Oleomonas cavernae: one gene and its partner. The protein of the gene in region 1 interacts with the protein of each later gene in a pairwise test. Links are inferred from orthologs where the notes say so. Each region holds a gene or a part of one and is shown on either strand. Other genes may lie near its edges. The genes, in order: ssb and priA.

Region 1 (14,954 bases):
CCCCCATGGCCCGGGTCGCCAGCACGGCGGCGCCATGGGCGATCGCGCCCGACAGGATCAGCGGCCCGTCGAACCATTCGCGGATTTCCTGCACCAGGGCGAAGGGCGACAGGCGACCGGCATGGCCGCCGGCCCCGGCCGCGACCGCGATCAGGCCGTCGGCGCCCTTTTCCACCGCCTTGCGGGCATAGCGGTTGTCGATGATGTCGTGCAGGGTGATGCCGCCATAGGACTGCACCACCTGGTTCACGTCCTCACGCGCGCCCAGCGAGGTGATGACCAGGGGCACCTTCCATTTCACGCAGGCTTCCAGGTCGTGCTCCAGGCGGTCGTTGCTCTTGTGCACGATCTGGTTGACGGCGAAGGGGGCTGCCGGTCGGTCGGGGTTGTCGCGGGTCCAGGCCGCCAGTTCCTCGGTGATGCGGTGCAGCCATTCGTCGAGCAGGGCGGCCGGCCGCGCATTGAGCGCTGGGAACGAGCCGACGATGCCGGCCTTGCACTGGGCGATGACCAGGTCGGGGCCCGAGACGATGAACATCGGCGAGGCGATGACCGGCAGGCGCAGGCCCTTTGCGAGCAGCGGCGGAAGACTCATGAAGCGTATCCCTTTTCCTGGTTCGTCCCGTTGTCGGCATATTTTGACGACGTATTTAAATCAAAGAATTAAACACTACAACAAAAACCGGGCTTGGGCTTACCTGGGCGGTAATTGCGTCGGCCCGGGGCCGCGCCACCATGGCGGCTGGTTCCCGATCGCGAGGCTGCCCATGTTCCCAACCAAGAGCTTTACCCATCGGGGTGTGGACCTCGCCTATATGGTGGCCGGGCAGGGACCCCCAGTAATGCTGCTGCACGGCTGGCCCTTTCACAAGGCCAGCTTCCGCAAGTTGATCCCGCTGCTGGCCGATCGCTTCACCTGCTATGCGCTGGATGCTGCCGGCATGGGAGAATCCGGCTGGCTGCCCGATACGGATTTCGGTTTCCGCGCCCACGCCGGCCGGGTCAGGGCCTTGGCCGACCACCTGGGGTTCGAGCGCTACAGCGTTGTCGGCCACGACACCGGCGGGACGGTGGCGCGGTTCCTGGCCGCCGAGGATGGCGCCCGTGTCGACCGTGTCGTGGTGCTGGACAGCGAATGCCCGGGCCATCGGCCTTGGATGATCCCGCCGCTGCAGAAGCTCATGCGCAGCAGGCCCGGCCGGCGGGTCATGAAGCGGGTGATGGCGATGCCAGGCTTTGCGCGGCTTGCCCTGGGCGGCTGCTTTGTCGACAAGACCTTGCTGGATGCCGAGTTCCGCCGGCTGTTCGTCGGCTTCTGGCTGGCCGACGATCGGCGCTTCGGCGGTCTTGCCGGCTATCTGTGTGGTATCGACTTCGCCCTGGTCGACGAACTGGCCGACCTTCACCGGCGCATCGAGGCACCGGTCCTGTTCGTCTGGGGTGCCCGGGACACGATCTTCCCCCGCAGGATGGCCGAGCGGGTCGCCCGGGAGGCCCCGTGCTGTCATGCCTTCATCGCAGTCGAACAGGCGGGTTTTCTGGCCCATGAAGAGCGCCCGGCGGAAGTGGCGAGACACATCGCCGACTTCCTCGAGGCCGCTACTCAGCCGCTGCCGCAGGCTCGCCCAGCCAGGCACCAAGGTCGCTGAGGGCGCGGGCCGACATGCCCGACTTGCGATCGCCCTTGCGGACCTTGCCCACGAGCGGCGGAAACAGGCCGAAGTTGACGTTCATCGGCTGGAAGGTCTTGGCATCCGCGCCGCCGGTGACGTGGTTCAGCAGGGCGCCCAGGGCGGTGGTGGCGGGCGGCGGCGACAGCGGCAGGCCCAGGGCATCCGCGGCGGCAAAGCGCCCGGCGATCAGGCCCATGGCCGAGCTTTCGACGTAACCCTCGACGCCGGTGACCTGGCCGGCAAAGCGCAAGGCGGGCCGGGCCTTCAAGCGCAGGGTCCCGTCCAGCAGGCGCGGGCTGTTGATGAAGGTGTTGCGGTGCAGGCCGCCCAGGCGGGCGAAGACGGCATTCTCCAGCCCCGGAATGGTGCGGAAGACGCGGGTCTGTTCGGCGTGTTTCAGCTTGGTCTGGAAGCCGACCAGATTGTAGAGCGTGCCCAGGGCATTGTCCTGGCGCAGTTGCACCACGGCGAAGGGACGCCGGCCGGTGTGCGGGTCGGTCAGGCCGACCGGCTTCATCGGGCCGAAGGACAGGGTGTCGGGCCCGCGTTCGGCCATCACCTCGATCGGCAGGCAACCCTCGAAATAGGGCGTGTCCTTTTCCCACTGCTTGAAATCGGTCTTCTCGCCGGTCAGCAGGGCATCAATGAAGGCATAGTACTGGTCGCGGTCCATGGCGCAGTTGATGTAGTCGGCGCCATCGCCCTTGTCGTAACGCGACTGATACCAGGCGCGCGCCATGTCGATGCTGTCCCTGTGCACGATCGGGGCGATCGCGTCGAAGAAGGACAAGCTGTCCTCGCCGGTGAAGGCCCGGATCGCCTCGGCCAGGGCGGGCGAGGTCAGGGGGCCGGTGGCGACCACCACATTGGCCCAGTCTGCGGGCGGCAGGCCGGCGACTTCCTCGCGCCGGATCTCGACCAGCGGCTGCGCTTTCAACGCCGCCTCGACGGCCTGGGAGAAACCGTCGCGGTCGACCGCCAGGGCGCCGCCCGCCGGCACCTTGTGGGCATCGGCGGCGCGCATGATCAGGCTGCCGGCGCGGCGCATTTCCTCGTGCAGCAGGCCGACGGCATTGGAGACCGCATCGTCCGAGCGGAAGGAGTTGGAGCAGACGAGCTCGGCCAGGCCGTCGGTCGAATGGGCATCGGTGCCGCGCACCGGGCGCATCTCGTGCAGGACGACGGGCACGCCCTGGCGGCTGATCTGCCAGGCGGCTTCCGAGCCGGCAAGGCCGCCGCCGATGACGTGAACGGGAGAGAGAGGGGCATTGGTCATGCCCCTCCCTATACCGATTTGTGACGGCTGCGTCAGCCCCAGACCGCGGGCTTGCGGTCGGCCCAGGGGAGGGCGCGTTCCAGATCGGCGGCCAGGGCGATCAGGGTGCCCTCGTCGCCGAAGCGGCCGACGATCTGCACGCCCACCGGCAGGCCGTCGGCGCTCTGGTGCAGGGGCAGGCTGATGGCGGGCTGGCCGGTGAAGTTGAACACCGGCGTGTTCACATAGTCGCCGGCCTTGCCCAGGGTCCCGGCCCAGTCGGGCGAGGTCACGTCGAAATAGCCCAATGCCACCGGCGGGCGGGTCAGGGTGGTGGTGACCAGGACGTCGACCGTCTCGAAGAACTGGGCGATGAAGCGCGAGATCCGCTGCAGCATGACCTGGGCGACCACATAGTCAGCCGCCGTGGTCTTGCTGGCGTGCTCGACCAGGGCCAGGGTCATCGGCTCCAGCGTGTCGGGGCCGGCCGCGCGGCCGCCCAGCATGGCTGCACCCTTGGTGATCGCGGCCATGCCGGCGGTCCACAGGGTCATGAAGGCGCCGGTCACCAGGTCGGCCGGGGCGGCGGGCATGTCGCCCGCGATGTGATGGCCGGCGGCTTCCAGGGCCTTGGCGGTCTTGTTCACCGCGGCCACGCAGTCGTCGTGCAGGGGCCGGCCCATGAAATCGCTGGTGGCGACGGCGACCTTCAGGGGCCGTCCGACACCCTTCAACTCGTCCATGTAGGGCCGCTTGGGCGGCGGCGCCCAATAGGGGTCGCCGATGTCGGGGCCGGCGGTGGCGTCGAGCGCCGCGGCGGTATCGCGCACGCTACGGCTCACCACATGATCGCAGACCAGGCCGCCCAGGGCATCGCCCAGGTCCGGGCCCAGCGGGTTGCGGGCGCGGGTCGGCTTCAGGCCCACCAGGCCGCAGGCGGCGGCGGGAATGCGGATCGAGCCGCCGCCGTCGTTGGCATGGGCCAGGGGCAAGCAGCCGGCCGCCACCATGGCGGCGGAACCGCCGGACGAGCCGCCGGTCGAATGCCCGGTATTCCAGGGGTTGCGGGCCGGGCCGTAGAACAGCGACTCGGTGGTCGGCAGGATGCCGAATTCGGGCGCATTGGTCTTGCCGAAGATGTTGAGCCCGGCGCGTTTGTAGCGCAGGGTCAATTCACTGTCGTGATCGTCTTCGATTCCCTCGAACAGGCGCGACGCCTGGCGGGTGGAAAGGCCGACGCACTGGGCGTTGATGTCTTTCAGCAGGAAGGGCACGCCGGCAAAGGGGCCATCGGGCAAACCGTCCCGGGCTGCCTGGCGGGCCATGTCGTAGGCTTTCTGGACGACGCCGTTCAGGCTCGGGTTGTGCTTTTCCACCAGGGCGATGGCGGTCTCGAGCAGTTCGAGCGGGGTAACCTGCTTGGTCTTGACCAGGCCAGCCAGCCCCAGGCCGTCGTGCTTGAGATAGTCCGAGACCTGCATGGTGTTTCCCCTGTGCGTTGTTATATGAGTTTATGTCATATTTGGTGATATAGATGCCGCGCTCCAAGGTCAAGACAGTGGCGACCGCGCCACCACCATTGCCCCCGCCGGGGCGCCGCGCCGCCGCCCGGTGCAGGCGCGCGGCCGCAAGCGGGTCGAGATGATCATCGACGCCGCGCAACTGCTGATCCGCGAGAAGGGTGCCGATGCCCTGAAGATGAGCGAGATCGCGGTGGCCGCCGGCGTGCCCATCGGCTCGATCTATCAGTTCTTCGCCGATCGCGGCGCGATCCTGCGGGCGCTGGCCGAGCGCTATATGGAGCAGAACCGACGCCTGATGGAAGGCACCATGCGCAACATCAAGACGGTCGAGGACGCGCGGCGCAAGCTGTGGGCCGGCCTCGACCAGTCCTATGAGACCAACTGGCGTGATCCGGCCTTTCGCGACGTCTGGTTCGGCCTGCTGGCCGACCGGGAACTGCAGCAGGTCAACCACGCCGCGACCAGGCGCTCGGCCGCGATCATCGTCAACGCCATCAAGCACCTGTTCCCGCATCTGAGCGCGCAGCGCCTGATGCTGGCGACCGAGACCATGGTGCACATGAGCGAGGGCCTGGTGCGCTCCATCAGCCTGGAGGACGAGAGCATCGGCCAGGCCATGTTGGGCGAGTTCAAGCACCTGATCGCGCTCTACCTGCGGGACCTGTCGACAGCGGCGGATTGACCGCTTCCAACCTCACGACCCGGCCTGTCATCAGCATGGATCCCGGATCAAGTCCGGGATGACGCTCGTGGGTGGATCGCGTGTAACCACAATGTGCCGCTGTACTGCCCGAAATCCGGGACCGCAGGCGCCCGGCGGCGTGCGGGCCTAACCCTCCAGCAGGGCTTTGAGGGCGGCCAGGTCCCGGGTGACCAGCGCGGCATCGCGGGCATGGTCGTCATCGGTCATCGCGGGCAGGCGGTAGAGGATGAAGACGACTTCCGCACCCTCGCCATTGGCGATGACGCGCAGGGGAATGTAGATCTCGTCGCCGGCCGGCGGCGTCACCCAGTGGTCGACCACGCCGAAGGCGTTGGGCGGCGTGAAGCGCACCGCCATCACGCCGTCTGCCGTCCGGGTCAGCCACTGCGCGCCGTCGCGTTCCAGGGCGCCGAGGCCGGCCGCCCAGCGCGGGAAATTCTCCGGCGCGGCCAGGAAGGCGTAGACGTCGCGCCAGGGCCGGCCGATCTGTACGGTGATTGCGCGCGATGCGAGCATGGAGGTCTCCCCGTTTCCATTGTCTGATGCCGGCCGTGGTTTCCGGGATTTTTTCGGCGTCGGCAGGCCGCTCGTGCTAGTGTCGGCGCACAATAGGGCAAAACCGGACCGGGCTGGCGTGACTTACAGGACCGATGTACGAGATCGGCTGCTTCAGGCTGCCGAGGATTTGGTGCGTGCCAAAGGCTTGCCGCAGACGACCATCGAGGCGGTGGCGGCGCAGGCCGACGTGCCGCTGGACCAGGCCCAGGCGGCCTTTCCCGACCCTGTGGCGCTGAAACTGGCACTGGCCCAACGCTATCGCGGCGCCAACAACGACATCTTCCTGTTCGCCCTGCGCGAGATCGCCAGCTTCGACGATGCCGTGCATATGCTGCAAAAGGCGTTCGAGAGCTATTTCGAGGTCTTCGTCGCCGACGGCACGACCCGCGATGTCTGGACCGACCTGCTGATGGACCGCGACCTGCGGCCCTCCAACCTGGCCGAGGTGGTCAAGAACGCGGCCCAGGTCTGCGACGTGCTGCAGCCGATCGTGCCGGAAATTTCGCGCGCCCGGCTGGCGACCGCGGTCGAGATGATGATCCACATGAGCGACACCATCGCCCGCTGGGCCGCCATGCGCGAGCCCCAGGCCGCCCGCGCCATGCTCGATGAATTCAAGCATCTCATCGCCCTCTACGGCGCCGACCTGCAGGCGCGGAGCCGGCGCACGCCCTTGCTGGGCACCGATACCTGACTATTCGGCGACGGCGGCGCGCTTGCGTGTCCGGGGCCTGTTCCCAAAAGTCTAGGTTCGTGGCACGGGGTGTATCGGACAATGATCTTGCGTGGTTCGACAGGCTCACCATGAGGAAAGTCTTTTTGCCATAAAGATTCTCCTCATCCTGAGCCTGTCGAAGGACGCACGGCATACCCGCAGGCCGGCGATTTTGAAACAGGCTCTAGACGAGTGACCAAGCCAGGCGCCGGTCAAAGACAGGTTCACCAATGATCGCCGCATAGGCGCTGCTTGCCTCGATGAACGCCTGGAACGTTCCTAGTTCCGCGCGTGTACTGCACCATTTGTCGCCTTCCCCAACCGCCATCAAAGCCGGGGTCGGTCGATAGAGAAGGCTACAATTCAGTTGGCTGATTGCATCGTCGTCCTGCTCGTCGGCCGTGATGAATTGGCGCGTGATATCGAACTCGAAGTGCGTTCCAGCGCCCCAGTCATAGGTGCCGAACTGGAGCAGCAGCATGTCGCCGCCATCCGGTGCCAGGTTGGAGAACTCGACGCGCTCGTAAAAACCCAGCAAGCAACTGACGAAATCCTTGAGTGGCGCTTGGCGGATATCCAAACCTTGGTGCTGAAAGAACTGTGTTACCGCTTCGAGGGACTGCGACGGCGCCATGGCCGTCACTCCGCGACGGCGGCGCGCTTGCGTGCCTTGGGCTTGCGTTCGCGCGCCAGGATCTCGGCCAGGTAACGGCCGGTGTGGCTGCGCGGCTCCAGCACCACATCCTCGGGCGGGCCTTCGGCGACGATCTCGCCGCCGCCGTTGCCGCCTTCGGGGCCCAGATCGATGATCCAGTCGGCGGTCTTGATCACCTCCAGATTGTGCTCGATGACCAGGACGGTGTTGCCGGTGTCGACCAGCGCCTGTAGGACTTCCAGCAGCTTGCGCACATCCTCGAAATGCAGGCCGGTGGTCGGCTCGTCGAGGATGTAGAGGGTGCGGCCGGTGGCCCGCTTGGCCAGTTCCTTGGCCAGCTTCACCCGCTGGGCTTCGCCGCCCGACAGCGTGGTGGCCTGCTGGCCCACCTTGATGTAGCCCAGGCCCACGCGTTTCAGCGTTTCCAGCTTGTCGCGCACCGCGGGCACCGCCTTGAAGAAGTCGCAGCCTTCCTCGATCGTCATGTCCAGCACGTCGGCGATCGACTTGTCCTTGAACATGACCTCGAGGGTTTCACGGTTGTAGCGCCGGCCCTTGCAGACGTCGCACTGGACATAGACGTCGGGCAGGAAGTGCATCTCGATCTTGATCACGCCGTCGCCCTGGCAGGCCTCGCAGCGCCCGCCCTTGACGTTGAACGAGAAGCGCCCCGGCTTGTAGCCGCGGGATTCCGCCTCAGGCAGGCCGGCGAACCAGTCGCGGATCGGCGTGAAGGCGCCGGTATAGGTCGCCGGGTTCGAGCGCGGCGTGCGCCCGATCGGCGACTGGTCGATGTCGATCACCTTGTCGATATGGTCGACGCCGTCGATCGACTCATGGGGTGCCGCCAGTTCGCGGGCACCGTTCAGGCGGCGGTGCAAGCCCTTGTACAGGGTTTCCACCACCAGGGTCGACTTGCCGCCGCCCGAGACGCCGGTGACGCAGGTGAAGGTGCCCAGCGGAATGCTGGTCGTTACGTTCTGCAAATTGTTGCCGCGGGCACCGGTGACGGTCAGCACCCGCTTCTTGTTGAAGGGCCGGCGCAGGGGCGGGATGGGGACCGAGCGCACGCCCGACAGGTATTGGCCGGTCAGGCTCTTGGGATCGGCCATGATCTGGGCCGGCGTCCCCTCGGCGACGATCTCGCCGCCATGCACGCCGGCCGCCGGCCCCATGTCGATGACATGGTCGGCGGTGCGGATGGCATCCTCGTCATGCTCGACCACGATGACCGTATTCCCTAAGTCGCGCAGGCGCTTCAGGGTCTCGATCAGGCGGTCGTTGTCGCGCTGGTGCAGGCCGATCGACGGCTCGTCCAGGACATAGAGCACGCCAGTCAACCCTGAGCCGATTTGCGAGGCGAGGCGAATACGCTGGCTCTCGCCGCCCGACAGGGTGCCCGAGGCCCGCGCCATGGTCAGGTAGTCGAGGCCGACATTGACCAGGAAGCCCAGCCGCTCGTTGATTTCCTTCAGAATCCGCGCGGCGATCTCCGCCTGCTTGGGCGTCAGCTTGTCGCCCAGGGCCAGGAACCACTTGGCGGCGTCGGCGATCGATTTCTCGGTCACTTCGCCCACATGCAGGCCGCCGATCTTCACCGCCAGCGCTTCGGGCTTCAGGCGGTGGCCATGGCAGGCCTCGCATTCCGACGCCGACTGATAGGCGGCGAGTTCCTCGCGCATCCAGTCGCTCTCGGTTTCCTTCCAGCGCCGCTGCAGATTGGGCAGCACGCCCTCGAACGGTTTGGTCGTCTGGAACCGCCGGCTGCCGTCCTCGTAGGTCATGGTGATGGCTTCGCGGCCCGAGCCGTTGAGGAGCAGGTCGCGCACCTTCTCCGGCAATTCGCGCCACGGCTTGTTCAGGCTGAACTTGAAGGCCTTGGCCAAGCTGTCCAGGGTCTGGTGGAAAAACGCCGAGGTGGTCTTGGCCCAGGGCACGATGGCGCCGCGCGCCAGGCTCAGGTTCTCGTCAGGCACCACCAGGGCCGGATCGAAATAGAGCTTGGTGCCCAGTCCGTCGCACACCGGGCAGGCGCCGAAGGGGTTGTTGAAGGAGAACAGCCGGGGCTCGATCTCGTCGATGGTGAAGCCCGAGACGGGGCAGGCGAACTTCTGGCTGAAGATCGTGCGCTCGCCATTGTCGGCATTCTCGGCCACGGCAATGCCGTCCGCCAGTTCAAGCGCCGTCTCAAAACTATCGGCCAAGCGCTGGGAAATATTGCCTCTTACCACCACGCGGTCGACCACCACGTCGATGTCGTGCTTCACCTTCTTGTTCAAGGTCGGGGCGTCGGCGATCTCGTACAGGGTGCCGTCGATCTTCACCCGCTGGAACCCGCGCTTCTGCAGGTCGGCCAGTTCCTTGCGGTATTCCCCCTTGCGGCCGCGCACGAAGGGCGCCAGCAGGTAGAGGCGGGTGCCCTCGGCCAGGCTCATCACCCGGTCGACCATCTGGCTCACGGTCTGGCTTTCGATCGGCAGGCCGGTGGCGGGCGAGTAGGGCACGCCGATGCGGGCATAGAGCAGGCGCAGATAATCGTAGATCTCGGTCACCGTACCCACGGTCGAGCGCGGGTTGCGCGAGGTCGTCTTCTGTTCGATCGAGATCGCCGGCGACAGGCCCTCGATGTGATCGACATCGGGCTTCTGCATCAGTTCCAGGAACTGCCGGGCATAGGCCGACAGGCTTTCGACATAGCGCCGCTGGCCTTCGGCATAGATGGTGTCGAAGGCCAGCGACGACTTGCCCGAGCCCGACAGGCCGGTGATCACCACCAGGCGGTCGCGCGGAATGTCGACGTCGACGTTCTTGAGATTGTGCTCACGGGCGCCGCGGACGGAAATGAACTTGGACGACATGGGGCCTCACGCACGCGAACCGGCGCCGGACGGGAAGTGTGATATGGGGTCGGGCATCATGGAAAGTCCAGGTGCCCTCGGCCATGATTATGAGCTAGAACCACCTCAACATGCCACTTGAACGAGTCGGCATATTTGTTCCTATTATGTTCCAGTTTTGCGGTGCTGCAAGCACCAAGGGAGAGCCATGGCAGGCAGCGTCAACAAGGTCATCCTGGTCGGCAATCTGGGGCGCGACCCTGAATCCCGCACCTTGCAGGATGGTAACCCGGTGGTGAACCTGTCGGTGGCAACATCCGACACCTGGAAGGACAAGATGTCGGGCGAGCGCAAGGAGCGCACCGAATGGCACCGGGTGGTCATTTTCAACGAGAACCTGGCCAAGATCGCCCAGAACTATCTGCGCAAGGGCTCCAAGGTCTATATCGAAGGCTCGCTCCAGACCCGCAAATGGACCGACCAGTCCGGGGCCGAGAAATTTTCGACCGAGGTGGTGCTGCAGCGCTTCCGCGGCGAGCTGACCCTGCTGGACGGCAAGGGTGAGGGCGGCGGCTTTGGCAGCGGCGATGACGACAGCGATCCCGGTTACGGCGGCGGCGGCGGTGGCCGTTCCAGCGGCGGCTTCGGCGGCGGTAGCGGTCGTTCGGGCGGCGGCGGTGGCCGTGGCGGCCCCGGCGGCGGCCCGGGCCTGGACGACGAAATCCCGTTCTGAGCCTGATTGGCCGGAACGTCCGGCCGTCAGGGTGAAGGCAAGTCACGGCACCTGCCGCTTACCGCAGGAGACGAATATGCGTATTTTTTCGTGCTCGCTCGCCCTCGCCCTGAGCATGGCCGGCGGGGCCGCATCCTGGGCGGCAGGGTCCGGTCCCCAGGGCCGCTATGTGCTGGATGTCGACGCGACCTATCAGGCGTTCGAGGCCGCCGGCGCCGCCACGCCGCAGACGCGCAAGACCCTGGAGCAGCAGAAGGGCCTGATGGTCATCGTCTTCCAGGGCGAAAGCGCCTCGTTCGTGACCGGGCCGCTTCTGGGCAACAAGACGAGCGGCCAGTGCGATTGGCGGCTCGACGCCGCCGACCTGAAATTCGAGCGCTGCCGGCAGCCCGACGGCAGCCCCTTCAGCGTCAGCGGGGCGGTTCGTTTCGAGGCGGCCGCCAACAGCCTGACCATCCAGGGCAACGCCCCGGGGCCGCTCACCTACCGCCCGGACTAGAGGGCGCCCATTTTTGCGGTAAAAGCATCCGTAATGGGAATATATGGCCGGCGAGCCGTGCGCGCGAGCGCGATGGAGCGGCACGATCGCCAGGGCATGCGGACAGGCTTGCTCCATAGAAAAACGCCGGTTTTCCTAGAGGAAAAGCTGGAATTCCAGGGGTGATCGGCTGGCAGAGCCGATCGGCCGCAATCCCTGGTGGGCGGCGAACGCGCGAATATTCCCCCTATTTTGATATCAAAGTGGATCGGAAACGGGGTGATTTGGCCAATCCCCGCAATAGGCTGCAAATGGGATTCGAGTTTGGTTGTGTCGGCTTCCAGGGGCCTAAAAATGCGCGAATTGACATCGAGGCAGTCGCATGGCGAGCGGGGTGCGGCGGCCATGCTCTTCGCGGTCGCGCTGCCGCTGCTGCTGGTCATGTCCGCCTTCGTCGTCGACCTGGGCTATGCCTACTACTCGAAGCAGCGATTGCAGGATTCCCTCGATCTGGCCGCCATCGCCGCCGCTGGCGCCCTGGACGGTTCGGGCGCCGAACGGGCGAACGCACGCAACGCCGCGCTGAACACCATGATCGCCAACGATTTTCCGGCGCAATCCCTGACCGGGATCGACTTTGGCAACTACAGCCGCACGCGCGCCCTGGGCAGCCGCTTCCAGGCTTCGGGCAGCAACATGAACTCGCCCAACGCCGTCAAGCTGACCGGGACGACCGACTCCCCGCGGTTTTTTTCCCGGATCATCGCCACGGATGCGTTTGATCTGGATGTCACCTCGACCGCGGTTACCACCGGCCGCTACACGACGGTGAAGATCGCGAGCGGCCTGGCCAACCTGGACGAGGGGCTGCTCAATGCGCTGCTGGGCGCCTTGCTGGGCGGGAATGTCAGCCTCAGTGCCCTCGACTACAACGGTCTGGTCGGGGCGAACGTCGAACTGCTGTCGTTTCTGGACGCCTATGCCGTCAAGGTCGGCGCCACCGTCGGCGACTACGACGGCCTGTTGAGCGCGGATGCCTCGGTCCTGGGGGTCCTGGGGTCGTCACCGAACTGGCCCACAATGCCTATGACGGCGATCCGTCGGCCGTCGACCTCGGTGTCGGCCTGGGCGACGCCTTCCCGGGGATCAACAAGCTGCCGCTGCTCCAACTCCAGGACGTCAACCTGAAGCTGGGAGAGCTTCTGGGCGTGGGCCTTGGCAACAACGATGCCGGGCTTGCCATCCCGGTCAACGTCTTCGATCTGGTGACGGCATCGATCCTGGCCGCGTCGACCGCCGCCAACGCCACCGGGCAGCATCCCGTGTCGGTCTCCCTGGGGACGTTTCTCGGCGCCAGCCTGGATCTTTCGATCACCGAGCAGCCGCAACCGCCCCTGGGGTTCCGCAAGATCACCGAGGAAGACATCCGCAACGGCGACAACATCCTGCGCACCGCGCAGATCCGCCTGCTGCTGCGCGTCGACTGGCAGGGTGCGCTGAGCGGGGTGCTCGGCCTCGTCAACGGCCTGCTCGACATCGTGCAGCTTCTGGGGCTGGACGTCGATCTGCTGCCGACCTACGGCCCGAATGCCAACGACAATCTCAGCGTCGGCATCGCCGTCGCGCCGTCGCAGGTGCGCGTCACCAAGCTCGGCTGCGAACCGGCATCGACGGCCGATCGCTACGTCGGCATGGACATCGATACCGGCCTGGCCTCGGCCCATGTCGGCCAGATCGATCCCACCGACTTCCTGTCCAACAGCGCGCCGGCCCATGCCGATCCGTTCAACGTCCTTGGCATCGGCTATAATCTTTGGGGTCTCATCCAGCCGCCGCTCAAGATTCTGTCGGTCGATCTTGGGGTGAACCTGCCCATCGGTGCCCCGACCGCCTCGCCGGACGTCAAAGGAGCCGACACGCTGGACCAGGCGGTCTTTCCCGACATCTATGCGGCCTTCGCGCAGCCGGGGCATAAGTCCGACACGGCCGATTTTCCCAGCGGCACCTCGGTCGGCACGACCGATATCCTCTCCAATCTCGGCAAAAAACTGAAAGATGCTCTGAGGCTGCAAGTCTCGGGCGCCGTCGGGGGCCTTTTGCAGCCGATCGTCGATCTCGTCACGTTCGTCGCCGGCACCTTGATCGGCGACGTTCTCGGGCCGCTTCTCGATGGTATCGTCGACCTGCTGCTCGATACCCTGGGCGTTCGGATCGGCACGGCCGAGGTGGCGGTGATCGATCTTCAATGCGGCAGTGCCAGGCTGGTCCATCAGTAGCGCGGCCGGCGGACCGGGCAGCTCACCGTAACTTCAGGGCTGGCCCGGGCGAACCTGCTCTACAGGTTTTCCAAAGGATCGCCACCATGGTTGCCAGTGCCAGAATGACCCGCGCCGCCTTCCTGGGGCTGTTTGCCCTGCTGCCCGTGGGCGCCTTGCTGTGGCGCCTGCCGGCCCAATCGGCCGAGGCGGCCGTCGTCATCCCGCCGCCGGCGATCGACGTAGCGGCGGGCAGTGCCGAAACGGCCACGGCGGTCTTCGCCGGTGGCTGCTTCTGGGGTGTCCAGGGGGTGTTCCAGCATGTGACGGGCGTCACCGGTGCCGTCTCGGGCTATGCCGGCGGGGCGCAGGACACGGCGATCTACCAGATCGTCGGCAGCGGCCGCACCGGTCATGCCGAGGCGGTCGAGATCAGCTACGACCCCAGGCTGGTTTCCTACGGCACGCTGTTGCAGGTCTATTTCTCGGTCGCCCACGATCCGACCCAGCTCAATCGCCAGGGCCCCGACACCGGCACCCAATACCGCTCCACGGTTTTTCCGCAGAATGCCGAACAGCAGAAGATCACCGCGGCCTATATCGCACAATTGAACGAGGCCAAGGTCTTTGCCGGCCCGATCGCCACCACGCTGGAGCCTGGCAAGGCGTTCTATCCGGCCGAGCGGTATCATCAGGATTTCCTCACCCTGAACCCGACCTATCCCTATATCGTCTACAACGACCTGCCCAAGATCGAGAACCTCGAGCGCCTGTTCCCGGCGCTCTACCGCGAGAAGCCGGTCCTGGTCGGCGCGGCAACGAATTGATCGCCACGGCGTCTCCCGCAGGGCTGACTTTCGAAACAATCCTTCAGGCGTTGGGCGGTGTGCCACGCCGGCCGAAGAACCGCCTGATCGCCGCATAGATGCCGGCGCCGAAAGCCACCACGCCGATGGCGACCAGTTTCTTCGAGGCTATCAGCAAGGCGATCAGGCCCTTGAAGAAACCGGCCTTGGTCAGGAGGCCGCCGGCGATCAGGCCGGCGATGCCGTAGGCGGCGGTTTCGTCGACGTCGGGATTGAATTCGGCATAGGTATTGCCCTGGTCGAAATGGACCATGGCCAGGATCTTGTCCGAGGTCTGGTCGATATTCGGCAGGGCCGACATCGGGGCCACCACGTTCAGCTCGAGATAGCCGCGGCGGCCGAGCACGCGGATCTCGTAGTTCAGCGTTTCATCCGTCGCCGTGCCGAAGGTCAGGCGCTTGCCCCAATGGATCTTCTTGGCCACCGCGTCATAGCGCGGCTCGCGCGCCCAGCCCAGGAGGTGGACCTCCTCGTAACCCTGGGCGGCCCGCTCCTTGTTGCCTTCGGCCGTCGCCGCCTGCATGTCCTTCATCAATTGCTCGGCATCGAGGTCGGCGGCATCTTCGTCGCTGACGTAACCGGCTGGATTATAATAGACGATGACGGCCCAGCCTTCGGGCGAGAAGGGGGAGGGGTCGGTGGGCAGGATCATGCCCAGGGTGCCCTGGCCGGCCCCCGGCGGATTGCCCCACAGCTTGGTGAG
Region 2 (15,010 bases), 1.6 Mb from region 1 along the record:
GCATGGTCAATGGTGCCGGCCTGGCCATGGCGACCATGGACATCATCAAGCTCTACGGCGGCGAGCCGGCGAACTTCCTCGACGTGGGCGGCGGCGCCACCCGCGAGCGCGTGACCGAGGCGTTCAAGATCATCCTGTCCGACCCCAATGTCGAAGGCATCCTGGTCAACATCTTCGGCGGCATCATGCGCTGCGACGTCATCGCCGAAGGCGTGATCGCGGCCGCGCGCGAAGTCTCGCTCAGCGTGCCCCTGGTGGTGCGCCTGGCCGGTACCAATGTCGACCTCGGCAAGAAGATCCTGGCCGAGTCGGGTCTCCCCATCACCTCGGGCGACGATCTGGCCGATGCCGCCGCCAAGGTCGTGAAAGCCGTGAAGGAAGCTGCCTGATGTCCGTTCTTGTCGACAAAAACACGAAGGTCATCTGCCAGGGCTTCACCGGCGCCCAGGGCACCTTCCACTCCGAACAGGCGATCGCCTACGGCACCAAGATGGTCGGCGGCGTCACCCCGGGCAAGGGCGGCGGCACCCACCTCGGCCTGCCGATCTTCGACACGGTCGCTGACGCGGTCGAGCGTACCGGCGCCAACGCCAGCGTGATCTATGTCCCGCCGCCGTTCGCGGCCGACGCGATCCTTGAGGCGATCAACGCGGAAATTCCGCTGATCGTCTGCATCACCGAAGGCATTCCGGTGCTGGACATGGTCAAGGTGAAGCGCGCCCTGCAGGGCTCGAAGAGCCGGCTGATCGGGCCCAACTGTCCCGGCGTGATCACGCCCGGCGAATGCAAGATCGGCATCATGCCGGGCCACATCCACCAGCGCGGCAAGGTCGGCATCGTGTCCCGTTCGGGCACCCTGACCTATGAGGCGGTGGCGCAGACCACGGCGGCGGGCCTGGGCCAGTCGACCTGCATCGGCATCGGCGGCGACCCGGTCAACGGCACCAACTTCGTCGACAGCCTGGACCTGTTCCTGGGCGATCCCGAGACCGAGTCGATCATCATGATCGGCGAGATCGGCGGCGACGCGGAAGTGATGGGCGCCGAGTTCCTGAAGGCCTCCAAGGTGAAGAAGCCGACGGTCGGCTTCATCGCCGGCCGTACCGCCCCCCGGGCCGCCGCATGGGCCATGCCGGCGCGGTCATCTCGGGCGGCAACGACACGGCCGACTTCAAGGTCGAGGCGCTGAAATCGGCGGGCATCACCGTCGCCGACTCGCCCGCGGCCCTGGGCACCACGCTGCTTCAGGTGCTGAAGGGCCTTTGAGAGAACATGCCGGCCCCCGGGCCGGCATGAGGTTTTCGAGGGGGCGGCTCCCGGCTTTCGGGAACCGCTCTCTTGCAGTTTCCGGCTATGTTGGCGTTGCGTTGCGCGGAATGTGCTTCTTTAGTCGACAAAGCGCCGATCGCGGTTGATTAAGGCGGGCAGACCGCCAACTGTAGGGCCGGCGGCCTAGATGGTTCAGTACCTGGTGGCAGATGGGCTTGCCATCGGCGGTTCAGGCAACGGCTTTGCTGCCAGGAAAGAGAGCGGCCCAATCGGCCGCGGCTTGACGGACATGACGACTCAGCTCGATCACAACTCGTTCCTCAACGGCGCCAATGGTGCCTTCATCGAGGATCTCTTCACCCGTTTCCAGAAAGACCCGGCTTCGGTCGACCCCTCCTGGGCCAGCTATTTCAGCACCCTGGGCGAGGCCTTGAACGGTCACACGAGCCCCTCATGGAAGCGGGCCGACTGGCCGCTGACCCCCAAGGGCCTGGACGACGACGAGAAGCCGGCCGCGGCCAAGGCCCCGCCCAAGGGCGACGGCAAGGCGCCGCCGGCGGCGGCCCCGGCCGCGGGGGCCAGCCCCGCCGATGTCCGCACCGCGACGCTGGACTCGGTTCGCGCCCTGATGATGATCCGGGCCTACCGCATCCGCGGCCACCTGATCGCCAACCTCGACCCGCTGGGCCTCGAGCCGCCCAAGCGCCATCCCGAACTCGACCCCGCGAGCTATGGCTTCGGCGAAGCCGACATGGACCGCCCGATCTTCATCGACAACGTGCTGGGGATGGAGACCGCGACCGTTCGCGAGATCCTGGTCGTGCTGCGCCGGACCTATTGCTCGACCATCGGCGTCGAGTTCATGCACATCTCCGACCCTGACGAGAAGCGCTGGATCCAGGAGCGCATCGAGGGCCGCGAGAAGGAAATCTCCTTCACCGTCGAAGGCAAGAAGGCGATCCTCAACAAGCTGATCGAGGCCGAGGGCTTCGAGCACTTCCTGAACAAGAAATTCACCGGCACCAAGCGCTTCGGCCTCGACGGCGGCGAAGCCGTGATCCCGGCCATGGAAGGCATCATCAAGCGCGCCGGCCATCTCGGCTGCGACGAGATCCTGCTGGGCATGGCCCACCGCGGCCGCCTGAACGTGCTCGCCAATGTCATGAGCAAGCCCTATGTGGCGATCTTCTCCGAGTTTCAGGGCGGCTCGGCCAATCCCGACGACGTTCAGGGCTCGGGCGACGTCAAGTATCACCTGGGCACCTCGTCCGACCGCGAATTCGACGGCAACAAGGTCCACCTGTCGCTGGCCGCCAACCCCAGCCACCTCGAGATCGTCGATCCGGTGGTGCTGGGCAAGGCGCGGGCCAAGCAGTGGCAGAAGAGCGATACCGAGCGCACCAAGGTCATGCCGATCCTGCTCCATGGCGACGCGGCCTTTGCCGGCCAGGGCGTAGTCGCGGAATGCTTCGGCCTGTCGGGCCTGCGCGGCTATCGCACCGGCGGCACCATCCACATCATCGTGAACAACCAGATCGGTTTCACGACCAGCCCGCACTTCTCGCGCTCGTCGCCCTATCCGTCGGATATGGCGAAGATGGTGGCGGCGCCGATCTTCCATGTGAACGGCGACGATCCCGAAGCGGTCTGCCACGTCGCCAAGGTGGCGACCGAGTATCGCCAGCAGTTCCACAAGGACGTGGTCATCGACCTGTTCTGCTATCGCCGCTTCGGTCACAACGAGACCGACGAGCCGATGTTCACCCAGCCGCTGATGTATTCGCGGATCGCGGCCCACCCGTCGGTGCGCGAACTCTATGCCCGCCGCCTGGCCGAGGAAGGCTTGGTGCCCGCCGAAGAAGCGGAAGGCATGAACAACTCCTTCTACGCCAAGCTGGAAGCCGACCTCGAGGCCTCCAAGGGTTACAAGCCCAACAAGGCGGACTGGTTCGAAGGCCGCTGGGCCGGCCTGGGTGTGGCGCGCGGCGACGTTCGCCGCGGCGAGACCGACGAGTCGATGCGCACCCTGAAGGAGATCGGCAAGGTTCTGACCACGGTGCCGGCGGAGTTCACCCCGCATCGCACCCTGCGCCGCGTGCTCGACGCCAAGAAGAAGATGTTCGAGACGGGCGAGGGCTTCGACTGGGCGACGGCCGAGGCGCTGGCCTTCGGCTCGCTGCTGCTCGAAGGCATCCATGTCCGCCTGTCGGGCCAGGATTCCGGGCGCGGCACCTTCTCGCAGCGCCATTCGGTCTGGATCGACCAGGCGAGCGAAGGCCGCTACCTGCCGTTGCAGAACTTGGGCGAGGAGGCGTCGGCCTTCGAAGTCCACGACTCGATGCTGTCGGAAGCCGCGGTGCTGGGTTTCGAGTACGGCTACTCGATGGCCGAGCCCAACGCCCTGGTGCTGTGGGAGGCGCAGTTCGGCGACTTCGCCAACGGTGCCCAGGTCGTGTTCGACCAGTTCATCACCTCGGGCGAATCCAAGTGGCTGCGCATGTCGGGCCTGGTCTGCCTGCTGCCGCACGGCTACGAGGGGCAGGGGCCGGAACACTCGTCGGCCCGGCTGGAGCGCTATCTCCAGCTCTGCGCCGAGGACAATATCCAGGTCGCGAACTGCACCACGCCGGCCAACTACTTCCACATCCTGCGCCGGCAGATCCATCGCAAGTTCCGCAAGCCGCTGATCCTGATGACGCCCAAGTCGCTGCTGCGTCATCCCAAGGCGGTCTCCAGCCTGGCCGAGATGGGCCCCGATACCTCGTTCCACCGCGTCCTCGACGACGATTTCGACGAGAAGGGCGAGTTCCCCAAGATCGTCGGCGATTTCCGCCTGGTCGCCGACGCCAAGATCGAGCGTGTGGTGATGTGTTCGGGCAAGGTCTACTACGACCTGCTGGCCGAGCGCGAGAAGCGCGGCCTGTCCAACATCTACATCGCTCGTGTCGAGCAGCTCTATCCCTTCCCGGCCAAGACCCTGGTCAACCTGATGCAGCGCTTCCCCAAGGCCGACCTGGTCTGGTGCCAGGAAGAGCCGCGCAACATGGGCGCCTGGTTCTTCGTCGAGCAATGGCTGGAGTGGGTGATTGGCAAGGCGCGCAGCAAGCCCGGCCGCGCCACCTATGCCGGCCGCGCCGGTTCGGCCTCGCCCGCGACCGGCTCCCTGCGCAAGCACGTCGAAGAGCAGGCGAAGCTGGTCGGCACCGCCCTTACCCTTTGATCCAATCCCGAACATCAGTAATCAGTCACGCCGAAGAGGCTAGAAAATGACAATCGAACTGAAGGTCCCGACGCTCGGCGAGTCCGTCACGGAGGCGACCATCGGCAAGTGGTTCCGTAATGTCGGTGACGCGGTGAAGCGCGACGAGCCCCTGGTGGAGCTCGAGACCGACAAGGTGGCGGTCGAGGTGAACGCGCCGAGCGCCGGCGTGCTGACCCGGATCGACGCCAAGCCCGGCGACACGGTGACCATCGGCCAGATCCTGGGCGCGCTCGACGAGACGGCGACCGCCGCCGCCCCGGCCGCGCCCAAGCCGGCCGCGCCCGCGCCGACCCCGGCACCCGCGCCGGTCGCTGCCCCGGCCCCGCAGCCTGCACCGGCGCCCGTCGCCGCCACCGCTGCCCAGCCCGGCCCCGCCGCGCGCAAGCTGATTTCCGAATCCGGCCTGAACCCGGCCGCGATCCCGGCCACCGGCCCCGACGGCCGCATCACCAAGGGGACGTGCTGGCCGCCCAGGCGGCGCCGGCCCCGGCCCCGGCCCGGCCGCCCCGTCGGGCCCGCGCGCCAATGCCGCGCGCGAGGAACGGGTGAAGATGACCCGCCTGCGCAAGCGCATCGCCGAACGGCTGAAGTCGGCGCAGAACACCGCCGCCATGCTGACCACCTTCAACGAGGTCGACATGACCGCGCTGATGGAAGCGCGCACCCTCTACAAGGACCTGTTCGAGAAGAAGCACGGCGTGAAGATGGGCTTCATGTCCTTCTTCGTGAAGGCCTGCGTCCAGGCGCTGAAAGAGATCCCGGCGGTCAATGCCGAGATCGACGGCGACGACATCATCTACAAGAACTACTACGACATCTCGGTCGCGGTTTCCTCGCCGCAGGGCCTGGTCGTGCCGGTGGTGCGCGATTGCGACGCCCTGGGTTTCCAGGACGTCGAGAAGGAGATCGCGCGCCTGGGGACGAAGGCCCGCGACGGCAAGCTGGCGATCGAGGATCTGCAGGGCGGCACCTTCACCATCTCCAACGGCGGTGTCTTCGGTTCGCTGATGTCGACCCCGATCATCAACCCGCCCCAATCCGGCATCCTGGGCATGCACAAGATCCAGGACCGGCCGATGGTGATCAACAAGCAGGTAGTCATCCGCCCGATGATGTATCTGGCCCTGTCCTACGATCACCGCATCGTCGACGGCCGCGAGGCGGTCACCTTCCTGGTCCGCGTCAAGGAAGCGATCGAAGACCCGCAGCGCCTGCTGTTCGGCGTGTAATTGTTTGTCGTCATTCCAGCGAAAGCTGGAATCCATCCTGGGCCAGCGCGCCCTTGTCGACATGGATTCCAGCTTTCGCTGGAATGACGCTCTGATAGAGGCTGGCCTGAGGCCGGAAGGCGAGACGATATGACCATCGAACTGAAAGTCCCCGCACTGGGCGAATCGATCACCGAGGCCACCATCGGCCAATGGTCGAAGAAGGTCGGCGAAGCGGTGAAGAAGGACGAGGTTCTGGTCTCGCTTGAAACCGACAAGGTCGCGGTCGAGGTGAATGCGCCGGCCGCCGGCGTGCTGGCCCGGATCGACGCCAAGGCAGGCGACACCGTCACCATCGGCCAGGTCATTGGCGCCATCGACGAGAGCGGCACGGCCGCGGTCAGCGCCCCGTCCGCGGCGCCCGTGCCGGTAGCGCCTGCGCCGGTCGTCGCCGCCCCGCTGCCCCAGCCGGCACCAGCCCCCGCGGCAGCCCCGGCCGTGGCCGCGGTTTCGGGCGACGATGCCTTCGACCTGGTCATCATCGGCGGTGGCCCGGGGGGTTACACCTCGGCCGTTCGCGCCGGGCAACTGGGGTTCAAGACGGCCATCATCGAGAAGCGCGGCACCCTGGGCGGGACCTGCCTGAACGTCGGCTGCATTCCGTCCAAGGCCCTGCTGCACGCTTCGGAACTCTACGAGGAAGCCCAGCACGGCTTGGGCAAGTTCGGCGTCAAGGTCTCGGGCGTCGAACTCGACCTCGATGCCATGATGGCGCACAAGTCCAAGGTCGTCGGGGAACTGACCAAGGGCGTCGAGTTCCTGATGAAGAAGAACAAGGTGACCTATATCGTGGGCACCGGCCGCTTCACCGGGCCCGAGACCATCGAGGTCTCGCTGAACGCCGGCGGCACCCGTACCATCAAGGCGGCGCGCACCCTGATCGCCACCGGTTCCGACGTCTCGACCCTGCCGGGCATCAAGATCGACGAGAAGACCGTGGTCTCCTCCACCGGGGCCATCGCTCTCCCCAAGGTGCCCAAGAGCCTGATCGTCATCGGCGGCGGCGTCATCGGCCTGGAACTGGGCTCGGTGTGGAGCCGCCTGGGTTCCAAGGTGACCGTGATCGAATTCCTCGACCGCATCACCCCCAATATGGACGGCGAAGTCTCCAAGAATTTCCAGCGCCTGCTGGCCAAGCAGGGCTTCGAGTTCCTGCTCTCGACCAAGGTGACCGGTGTCACCCCCACCAAGAAGGGCGCCACGGTGACCTTCGAGCCGGTCGCGGGCGGCGAGGCCAAGAGCCTCGAGGCCGACGTGGTCCTGGTCTCGGTCGGGCGGCGCGCCTATACCGACGGCCTGAACCTGGCCGCGGCCGGGGTGGAAGCCGGCCCGCGCGGCTTCATCACCGTGGACAGCCACTACCGCACCAATGTCCCCCACATCTATGCCGTGGGTGACGTCATCGGTGGCCTGATGCTGGCCCACAAGGCCGAGGAAGAGGGCGTCGCCGCGGTCGAGATCATGGCGGGCCAGCATGGCCATGTGAACTACGACGCCATTCCCGGCGTCATCTACACCATGCCGGAAGTGGCCAACGTCGGCCGCACGGAAGAGGAACTGACGGCCGCGGGCATCGCCTACAAGACCGGCAAGTTCCCCTTCACGGCCAATGCCCGGGCCAAGGCGAATGCCCAGACCGAAGGCTTCGTCAAGATCATCGCCGATGCCACCACCGACCGCATCCTGGGCGCCCACATCATCGGTGCCGATGCCGGCAACATGATCGCCGAGATCGCCACCGCGATCGAATTCGGCGGCGCTGCCGAGGACCTGGCCCGCACCCCCCACGCCCACCCGACCGAGATGGAAGCGGTGCGCGAGGCGGCCCTGGGCGTCGACGGCCGTATCAGACAGATGTAACCGATGACGGATTGGCGCCCCAACGGTCACGACCATGGCGGCGCCGAGCCGCCGCCGCCCGGCGGCGTCGTCATTCCCTTCCGCCGGCCGCCCAAGCGGGGGCCGGTGCTGGGGCCGCGCAGCAGGATCGCCACCCGCCTGCGGGTCGCCGAATCCGCCGCCTTCGGCCTGCTGTTCGGCCTTGCCGCCTTCCTGATCGAACGGCCGCTGGCGGCCTTGCCCTATTTTGCCCTGGGCGCGGTCATCGCGGCCGCGCTGTGGTTTTCCATCGCGCCGCGCCGCGGCCCGCTCGACAATGGCACGGTGATCGTGACCGCGCTCGCCACCGCCTTTGCCGCCTGGGCGGCCTATGCCGTGGTGGCGACCCTGGCCGACGGGGCCGGCTGGGTCGCGGCGATCGACCATTTCATCAACGACCTCGCCTATGCCTTCGTCGGCGCCTGGCCGGTCGGCATCGTCGCCGGCCTGTTCGCCCGCCGTCTGGCCGACCGCTGGCGCCCCAAGGCGAAGGGCTAGGCCATGCTGCGTGTCGCTGCTGCGCTGGGCTTTGCCGCCATCGTGACCGGGCTGCTGGCTCTGGCGATGGCTGCCCTGCCCGATTTCGGCATGGTGATGCAGGAAGCGGGCGAGGCCGCCCTGGTGGGGACCTTCGCCGCGGGTTTCATCGTCTGGCTGATCGGCAGCCCGGCCCAGGGCGCGCCATCGCCGCTGCGCGGCGTCGCCCTGGGTCTGGTTGCCGGCCTGGTCGCCAACCTGACGGCCGCGATCGCCATTTCGCTGGCGAACCCGGCCTCGGGCGAAAGCACCCTCGACCCTGCCGGCATCGCCGTCATCGCCACCGTGGGCCTGGTGAAGACCGGCCCGGTCTCCCTGCCGGTCGCCGCCCTGACCGGGCTGTTCTACGCCCTGCTGCTGGGCCTGCTCGTGCGTGAATGGGTGAAGCGCCGGCGCTGAGCCGCGCGCGGCGATCCGCCGCCGCAGCCTTTGGTTGAAATTGGCGCGGATTGAGCGCCACGCTCAGGCCATGACGCGGATCGTGCATATTGTCGAAAGCATAGGCTTCGGCCTTTGGGCGTTCCTGCTTGCACTGATTTTCCTGGACTCGCTTCATCTGTTTGGCAAGGGAAGCTCCATCTGGTCGGCGTCCGGCGCGACGGCAATGCCAAGCTATGCGACTTGGCCAAGCGTCAGTGTCGCCTTGGCGTCGATGTTCTGCTGGCAATGTCGAATGCCGCGATCCGGTCGGGTATGGTGGCCCGATGCGTTCGTTGTGGGCATGTGGTCGGTGTTTTTCGCGCCTGTAGTCTTTCTCTTCGGTATTCTAATTTTTGCGTCGGCACCAACGCCAACGCGGCTAGATCTTTCTGACTTGAAGTATGGGCTTCTCGCAGTTTTGTTCGCTCTAACAGTGGGATTGGGCTTTGCCCCTTTGGGAGGCATCGGCGCAGTCTTGTTCGCAGCCCTAACTCGTATTTGGAGAACCCCGGTTTGAAAGTCGTCATCCCAGCGAAAGCTGGGAGCCATGGCGGTACAGGGGGGATCTCGTTCACCACGACGATGGATCCCGGATCAAGTCCGGGATGACGGTGGGGAGTTACCTCTCCCAGTGTGCATAGGGCTGAGTATCCTTTTAGGTTGCCAAATGGCGCGCGACATCCACGTGTGGGCAACGTTGCGTCCTTGAGATGCCGCCGTGGCTCAGGAGTTTCGGTTTATGAGACACGTTGTAAAAGCCGGGGCGCGCATCCTTCAAAGCATCGGTTTCGGCTTGGCCGGTGTGGGCTTGTATGCTTTGGCACATACGGTCCTGATGCCCGATCTGTTCATTCTCGACAAAGATTTTCGGAGGCTCGTACTGGCAGGCGTTGCCATCACCGTGGCCGTGATTTGGTTCGTGGGCAGCGGCCCACATCCCTCGGGTCTGCGCGGCTGCATCATCGGCACTATCGCGGGCTTGGCTGCCAACCTGGGAGCCACTGCTGTCCTGATTCTCGCCGAACCCTCACAGGTGGGCGGCCACCTACTCGCTGGGCTTGTCGTGGGTACAGTCATATCCTTGTTCAAGACTGCACTTCTGGCCCTGCCCGGGACGATCTTCATTGGCTATGCCTATGCCGAACTTCTGGGGTGGCTGTCCCGCCGGTGGTCGGCAGGCCCCCAGGTCCGATCACTCTTCGATGAACGCCAAGACTGAGGGGACTCCGGTACATTTGCATTTCACATCAGCCCAGTGACGATGATCGATAAGGCTGGTCACTCCCCCCGCCGTGCCCTGGGATGCGCATCCTCATAGGCCGCCAGCAGCCGGGCCGTATCCACCTCGGTGTAGCGCTGTGTAGTCGTCAGGCTGGCGTGGCCCAGGAGTTCCTGGATGGTGCGCAGGTCGCCGCCGGCGCCCAGCAGGTGGGTGGCGAAGGAATGGCGCAGGGCGTGGGGGGTGGCATCGTCGGGCAGGCCCAGGGCGCCGCGCAGACGCTCCAGGTTACGCTGGACCACACGGGGCGACAGCGGCCCGCCCTTCTCGCCGATGAACAGCGGCCCGTCCTTGGGCAGGGCATGCGGGCACAAGCGCAGATAGGCCTCGATGCGCGCCGCCACCTGGGGCAGCACCGGCACGACCCGCTCCTTGTTGCCCTTGCCGACGATGCGCAGCATGTCGCGCAACGGCGCTGCCGCGCGGCGCAGGGACAGGGCCTCGGCGATGCGCAGGCCGCAGCCGTAGAGCAGGGTGAGGACCGCCTCGTCGCGGGCGGCGATCCAGGCCTCGTCGGCCAGGGCGCCGGCCTCCTCGATGGTGTTCAGCGCCGCCGCCTGGGTGAGCGGCCGGGGCACGCCGTGGGGCCGCTTGGGTGCGCGGGTGGCCAGGGCCGTGGCGTTGTGGACCAGGCCCTTGCGGTCGAGGTAGCGGAAGAAACCGCGCAGGGAGGAGAGGCCGCGGGCGGCCGACGAGGCCCCCTGGCCCCCGGTGCGGCGGCGGGCCTGATAGGCGCGGAAATCGCGCGGGCCCAGTTGGGCGAGCGCCGCAAGGTCGGGCAGGGCGCCCAGATGCTCGGCCAGGAAGGCGAGAAACTGGCGCAGGTCGCGGCCATAGGCCTCGATCGTGTGGGCCGAACCGCGGCGCTCGGTCGTGAGGTAACGCAGCCAGTCACCCATGGCGGCGGCAAGGTCGGGGGCGGCCGGCAGCAGGGCCGGCGCGGCGGCCCCCGCGGGCGGGGTCAATCGGTCGGCCGCAGCCACAGCCGGATCAGGCGTTCGATGGTGCCGGCCAGGAAGCCCAGCAGTTCGCTGCCCTGGCCCGGCTCGTACTTGGTCGCTTCGCGGCTGCCCAGGGCCAGCAGCCCCAGGGGCGATTCCCCGCCGATGTCGAGGCGGGCCAGTGCCTGGCTCTGCACCAGCGGCGTTGCCGGGCCGAAGATCAGCGTGTCTTCGGGCGGCTCCGAGATCAGGCGGACCAGCCGGCCCGGATCGATCAGGCCGTCGACCGTGCCCGGCGGCACCAGATAGAAATTCTGCAGCGACGGCCGCTCGGGTGCCGCCTCCAGCGTCTCTACGCTCAAGGTAACGACATCGATCCCCAGCATGGGGGCGAGGTCCAGGGTGATGGCATGGATCAGATGCTCGAAGGATTCAGCCTCGAGCAGCAGCAGAATCGCCTCGTGCACCAGGCCTTGGGCCGAGACATTGGCACGGGCGGCGGTCAGCACTTCCGACTGGAAGCTGCGCAGCTTGGCATTGTCGTTGCGCAGCCGGTCGACCAGGGCGCGCTGGAAATCGACCACCCGGTGGCCATCGGCATCGGCGCGCGCGGGCAGGGCCTGATGCTCCAGCACTTCCGGGTTCTTGGCCAGGAAGCCCGGATGGGCCAGCAGGTATTCCCGCACCTCGCCCGCGGTCAGCCGCCGCCGGTTGGGCGCGGCGGCCTCGGGCGGGGCGGCTTCGGCGACTTCCGGGCTCTCAGGGGTCATGGGTGCTGGTCCGGGGCTCAGAGGATCGACTGGCCGGTCTTGGCCCAGTCGGCGAGGAAGGCTTCCAGGCCGCGATCGGTCAGCGGGTGGCTGGCCAGGGCGCGCAGCACGGCAGGCGGCAGGGTGGCGACATCGGCGCCCAGCTTGGCGGCATCGACGACATGGCGGGGATGGCGCACGCTGGCGACCAGGATCTCGGTCGTAAGCGCTTCGTAGTTGTCGTAGATCTGGCGGATCTCGGCGATCAGCTCCATGCCGTCGGTCGCGATATCGTCCAGCCGGCCGACGAAGGGCGAGATGAAGGTGGCGCCGGCCTTGGCCGCCAGCAGCGCCTGCGCGGACGAGAAGCACAGAGTTACGTTCACCATGATGCCATCGTCCGACAGGGTCTTGCAGGTCTTCAGCCCCGCCCAGGTCAGGGGCACCTTCACCGCGACATTGTCGGCGATCTTGGCGAGCTTGCGGCCCTCGACCAGCATGTCCTCGTACTGGGTGGCGGTCACTTCGGCAGACACCGGCCCGTCGACCACGCCGCAGATCTCGGCGATGACTTCCAGGATGTTGCGGCCGGACTTGGCGATCAGGCTGGGGTTGGTGGTGACGCCGTCGACCATGCCGGTGGCGGCAAGATCCTTGATTTCGCGCACGTCGGCGGTGTCGATAAAGAACTTCATGAATCCGGTTTCCGCTGGAGTATCTATCAGGGCAAAGCGGGCCGGCGCTGCGAATCAAATCGCCATCGAGCGCCCCCGCCCTCACCGGGCCAGCATAGCCGATGGCCCCAGTCGAAGCCAGTTGGCGCTCTAGGTGAAGATGACGGCCCGCCTTCCCGTTCTGGTACCTTTGCCCTTCGCCGGGCCGCTCGATTATGCGGCGCCCGATGGCGAGGTGTTGGCACCGGGAACTTTCGTCGACGTGCCGCTGGGGCCGCGGCTGATCACCGGCGTGGTCTGGGACGGGGCGGGCGAGGGGGTGATCGCCGCGGCCCGCCTGCGCCCCGTCGCCGCCGCCCACGACATCGTGCCGATGCGCGAGAAGCTGCGCCGCTTCCTCGACTGGATGGCCGGCTACACCATGAACCCGCCGGGCATGGTGCTGCGCCACTTCATCAATGCCGCCAACAGTGACGGGCCGCGCCAGGTCACCGGCTATCGCCTGACCGACCACCTGCCCGAGCGGCTGACCGAGGCCCGCCGCCGGGTGATCGAGCTGCTGCGCCCGGGCGGGGTCATGACCTCGGTCGAGATCCAGCGCCAGGCGGGGGTCTCGTCGGGCGTGCTGCGCGGCCTGATCGATGCCGGCGCCCTGTCCCCTGCGCTGATCGACAGCGATCCGGCCCTGGCCCGGCCCGATCCCGATTTTGCCGAACCGGCCCTGTCGCCGGCCCAGGCCGCCGCCGCGGACGAGCTGCGCCGGGCGGTCGCCGCGCACGACTATGCCGCCTTCCTGCTGGACGGGGTCACCGGCTCGGGCAAGACGGAGGTCTATTCGGAAGCCATCGCGGCGGCGCTGCGGGCCGGGCGCCAGGCCCTGGTGATGCTGCCGGAAATCGCCTTGACCGCCGGCCTGTTCGAGCGCTTCGCCGCCCGCTTCGGCGTGGCCCCGGCGGTCTGGCATTCGGGGCTGCAGTCGCGCGATCGCAGGCGGGTGTGGAAGGGCATCGCCGACGGCCAGGTGCCGCTGGTGATCGGCGCCCGCTCGGCCCTGTTCCTGCCGTTCACGGACCTGGGCCTGATCGTGGTCGACGAGGAACACGACCAGGGCTTCAAGCAGGATGACGGCGTTGCCTATCACGCCCGCGACATGGCCGTGGTGCGGGCGACCATCGAGGCCTGCCCGGTGATCCTGGCCAGCGCCACGCCCAGCCTGGAGACCATCGTCAATGTCGAGGCCGGGCGCTATCGCCGCCTGGTGCTGCCGGAACGCCACGGCGGCGCCCTGATGCCGCGGATCGACTGCATCGACATGCGCATCCATCCGCCGTCCAAGGGGGCGTTCCTGTCGCCGGTGCTGGGCCGGGCGATCGCCGAGACCATGGCACGGGGCGAGCAGACCCTGCTGTTCCTCAATCGGCGCGGCTATGCCCCGCTGACCCTGTGCCGGCACTGCGGCCACCGCATCGAATGCCCCAATTGCTCGACCTGGCTGGTCGAGCATCGCCACCAGCGGCGCCTGTCGTGCCACCACTGCGGCTATGCCACGCCGACGCCCGAGACCTGCCCCGAATGCGGTGCCGCCGACAGCCTCGCCGCCTGCGGCCCCGGCGTGGAGCGGATCGACGAGGAGGTCGCCTCGCTGATCCCCAGGCGCGGCGCCTGGTGCTGGCCTCCGACACGCTGGGCGGGCCGGCGGCGCTGGAGGCGGCCTTCGAGGCCATCGCCACGCGCGAGGTGGATGTGGTGATCGGCACCCAGGTGGTGGCCAAGGGCCATCATTTCCCGCATCTCACCCTGGTCGGCGTGGTCGACGCGGACTTAGGCCTGGACGGCGGCGACCTGCGCGCCGCCGAACGCACCTTCCAGCTCGTCACCCAGGTGGTGGGCCGCGCGGGCCGGGCCGAGCGGCCGGGCCATGCCCTGCTGCAGACCTATGATCCCGGCGCCGACGTCATCCGGGCGATCGCCCGGGGCGACCGCGACGGCTTCCTGGGCGTCGAGCAGGCGGCGCGCCAGCGCCATGCCATGCCGCCCTATGGCCGGCTGGTGGCGCTGATCGTCTCCGGCCCCGACCAGGGCGAGGTGATGACCATCGGCCGCGCCCTGGCCCGCACCGCCCCGCGCGATCTCGACGGCTTCGACGTGCTGGGGCCGGCACCCGCCCCCTTGAGCCTGCTGCGCGGGCGCTACCGGGTGCGCCTGCTGGTGCGGGCGCCGCGCCGGCTGAACGTCCAGGCGGTCCTGCGGCCCTGGCTGGATGCCCAGGCCATTCCCGGCCGGGTACGCTTGCAAGTCGACGTCGATCCCTACAATTTCCTGTGAGCGGGGGGATCATGAGTTCAAGCGATCGCACATTGTCGGTTCGCGCCATCGTGGCGCTCTATCGCGCGTTCGAGCAGGCGGCACGCAAGTCGGACCTGAGCGTCGCCCAGTACCGCACCCTGCTCTATCTCTACAGCGGGCCCAAGCATGCGGGGGCCATCGCGGCGGCCGGCGCGATCAAGAAGCCCACCGTCTCGGCCATGCTGGCCACCCTGCGCGAGAAGGGCTGGATCGAGAGCGCCGCCGATGCCAGCGATGCCCGCGTCTCCCGCGTCGAGATCACCCAGGCCGGGCGCGAGCGCCTGGAAGCCTTCGAGGCGGAAATGGCCGGCCTGACCGATGCCCTGCTCCCCGCGGCCGAGCGTGCCGCCTTCCGCGCTGCCCTGAGCGGGGCCTACAAGGCGCTGG

Evidence for each region.
Region 2: the proteins of ssb (region 1) and priA interact in binary tests that used the Escherichia coli proteins (3 or more experiments, as listed by UniProt). The link is inferred for Oleomonas cavernae from one-to-one orthologs.

The regions. Positions count from the first base shown.
Region 1 is NZ_QYUK01000011.1:1,294,034-1,308,987, forward strand. Bases 9,048-11,889 are described here. They hold ssb (single-stranded DNA-binding protein), read left to right. Parts: upstream 9,048-10,127; coding sequence 10,128-10,652; downstream 10,653-11,889. Other genes in these bases: uvrA (excinuclease ABC subunit UvrA), read right to left, coding at 9,048-9,940; D3874_RS09965 (hypothetical protein), read left to right, coding at 10,729-11,151; D3874_RS09970 (pilus assembly protein TadG-related protein), read left to right, coding at 11,485-11,889. Outside these bases: D3874_RS09915 (NAD(P)H-dependent flavin oxidoreductase), read right to left, coding at 1-595; D3874_RS09920 (alpha/beta fold hydrolase), read left to right, coding at 768-1,649; methylenetetrahydrofolate--tRNA-(uracil(54)-C(5))-methyltransferase (FADH(2)-oxidizing) TrmFO, read right to left, coding at 1,600-2,949; D3874_RS09930 (amidase), read right to left, coding at 2,982-4,409; D3874_RS09935 (TetR/AcrR family transcriptional regulator), read left to right, coding at 4,570-5,133; D3874_RS09940 (SRPBCC family protein), read right to left, coding at 5,281-5,670; D3874_RS09945 (hypothetical protein), read left to right, coding at 5,843-6,406; D3874_RS09950 (hypothetical protein), read right to left, coding at 6,612-7,061; more of uvrA, read right to left, coding at 7,067-9,047; more of D3874_RS09970, read left to right, coding at 11,890-12,318; D3874_RS09975 (hypothetical protein), read left to right, coding at 12,339-13,406; peptide-methionine (S)-S-oxide reductase MsrA, read left to right, coding at 13,493-14,212; D3874_RS09985 (DUF2167 domain-containing protein), read right to left, coding at 14,256-14,954. UniProt on the Escherichia coli protein: Plays an important role in DNA replication, recombination and repair. Binds to ssDNA and to an array of partner proteins to recruit them to their sites of action during DNA metabolism. Acts as a sliding platform that migrates on DNA via reptation.
Region 2 is NZ_QYUK01000011.1:2,947,579-2,962,588, reverse strand. What follows is about bases 11,835-14,732. They hold priA (replication restart helicase PriA), read left to right. Parts: upstream 11,835-12,437; coding sequence 12,438-14,027; downstream 14,028-14,732. Other genes in these bases: D3874_RS18090 (MarR family winged helix-turn-helix transcriptional regulator), read left to right, coding at 14,614-14,732; D3874_RS31650 (hypothetical protein), read left to right, coding at 13,943-14,602; fsa (fructose-6-phosphate aldolase), read right to left, coding at 11,835-12,298. Outside these bases: sucC (ADP-forming succinate--CoA ligase subunit beta), read left to right, coding at 1-389; D3874_RS18140 (2-oxoglutarate dehydrogenase E1 component), read left to right, coding at 1,559-4,489; lpdA (dihydrolipoyl dehydrogenase), read left to right, coding at 5,890-7,659; D3874_RS18125 (hypothetical protein), read left to right, coding at 7,663-8,175; D3874_RS18120 (hypothetical protein), read left to right, coding at 8,179-8,613; D3874_RS28085 (hypothetical protein), read left to right, coding at 8,684-9,151; D3874_RS18115 (hypothetical protein), read left to right, coding at 9,353-9,853; D3874_RS18110 (tyrosine recombinase XerC), read right to left, coding at 9,913-10,878; D3874_RS18105 (DUF484 family protein), read right to left, coding at 10,875-11,624; more of fsa, read right to left, coding at 11,642-11,834; more of D3874_RS18090, read left to right, coding at 14,733-15,010.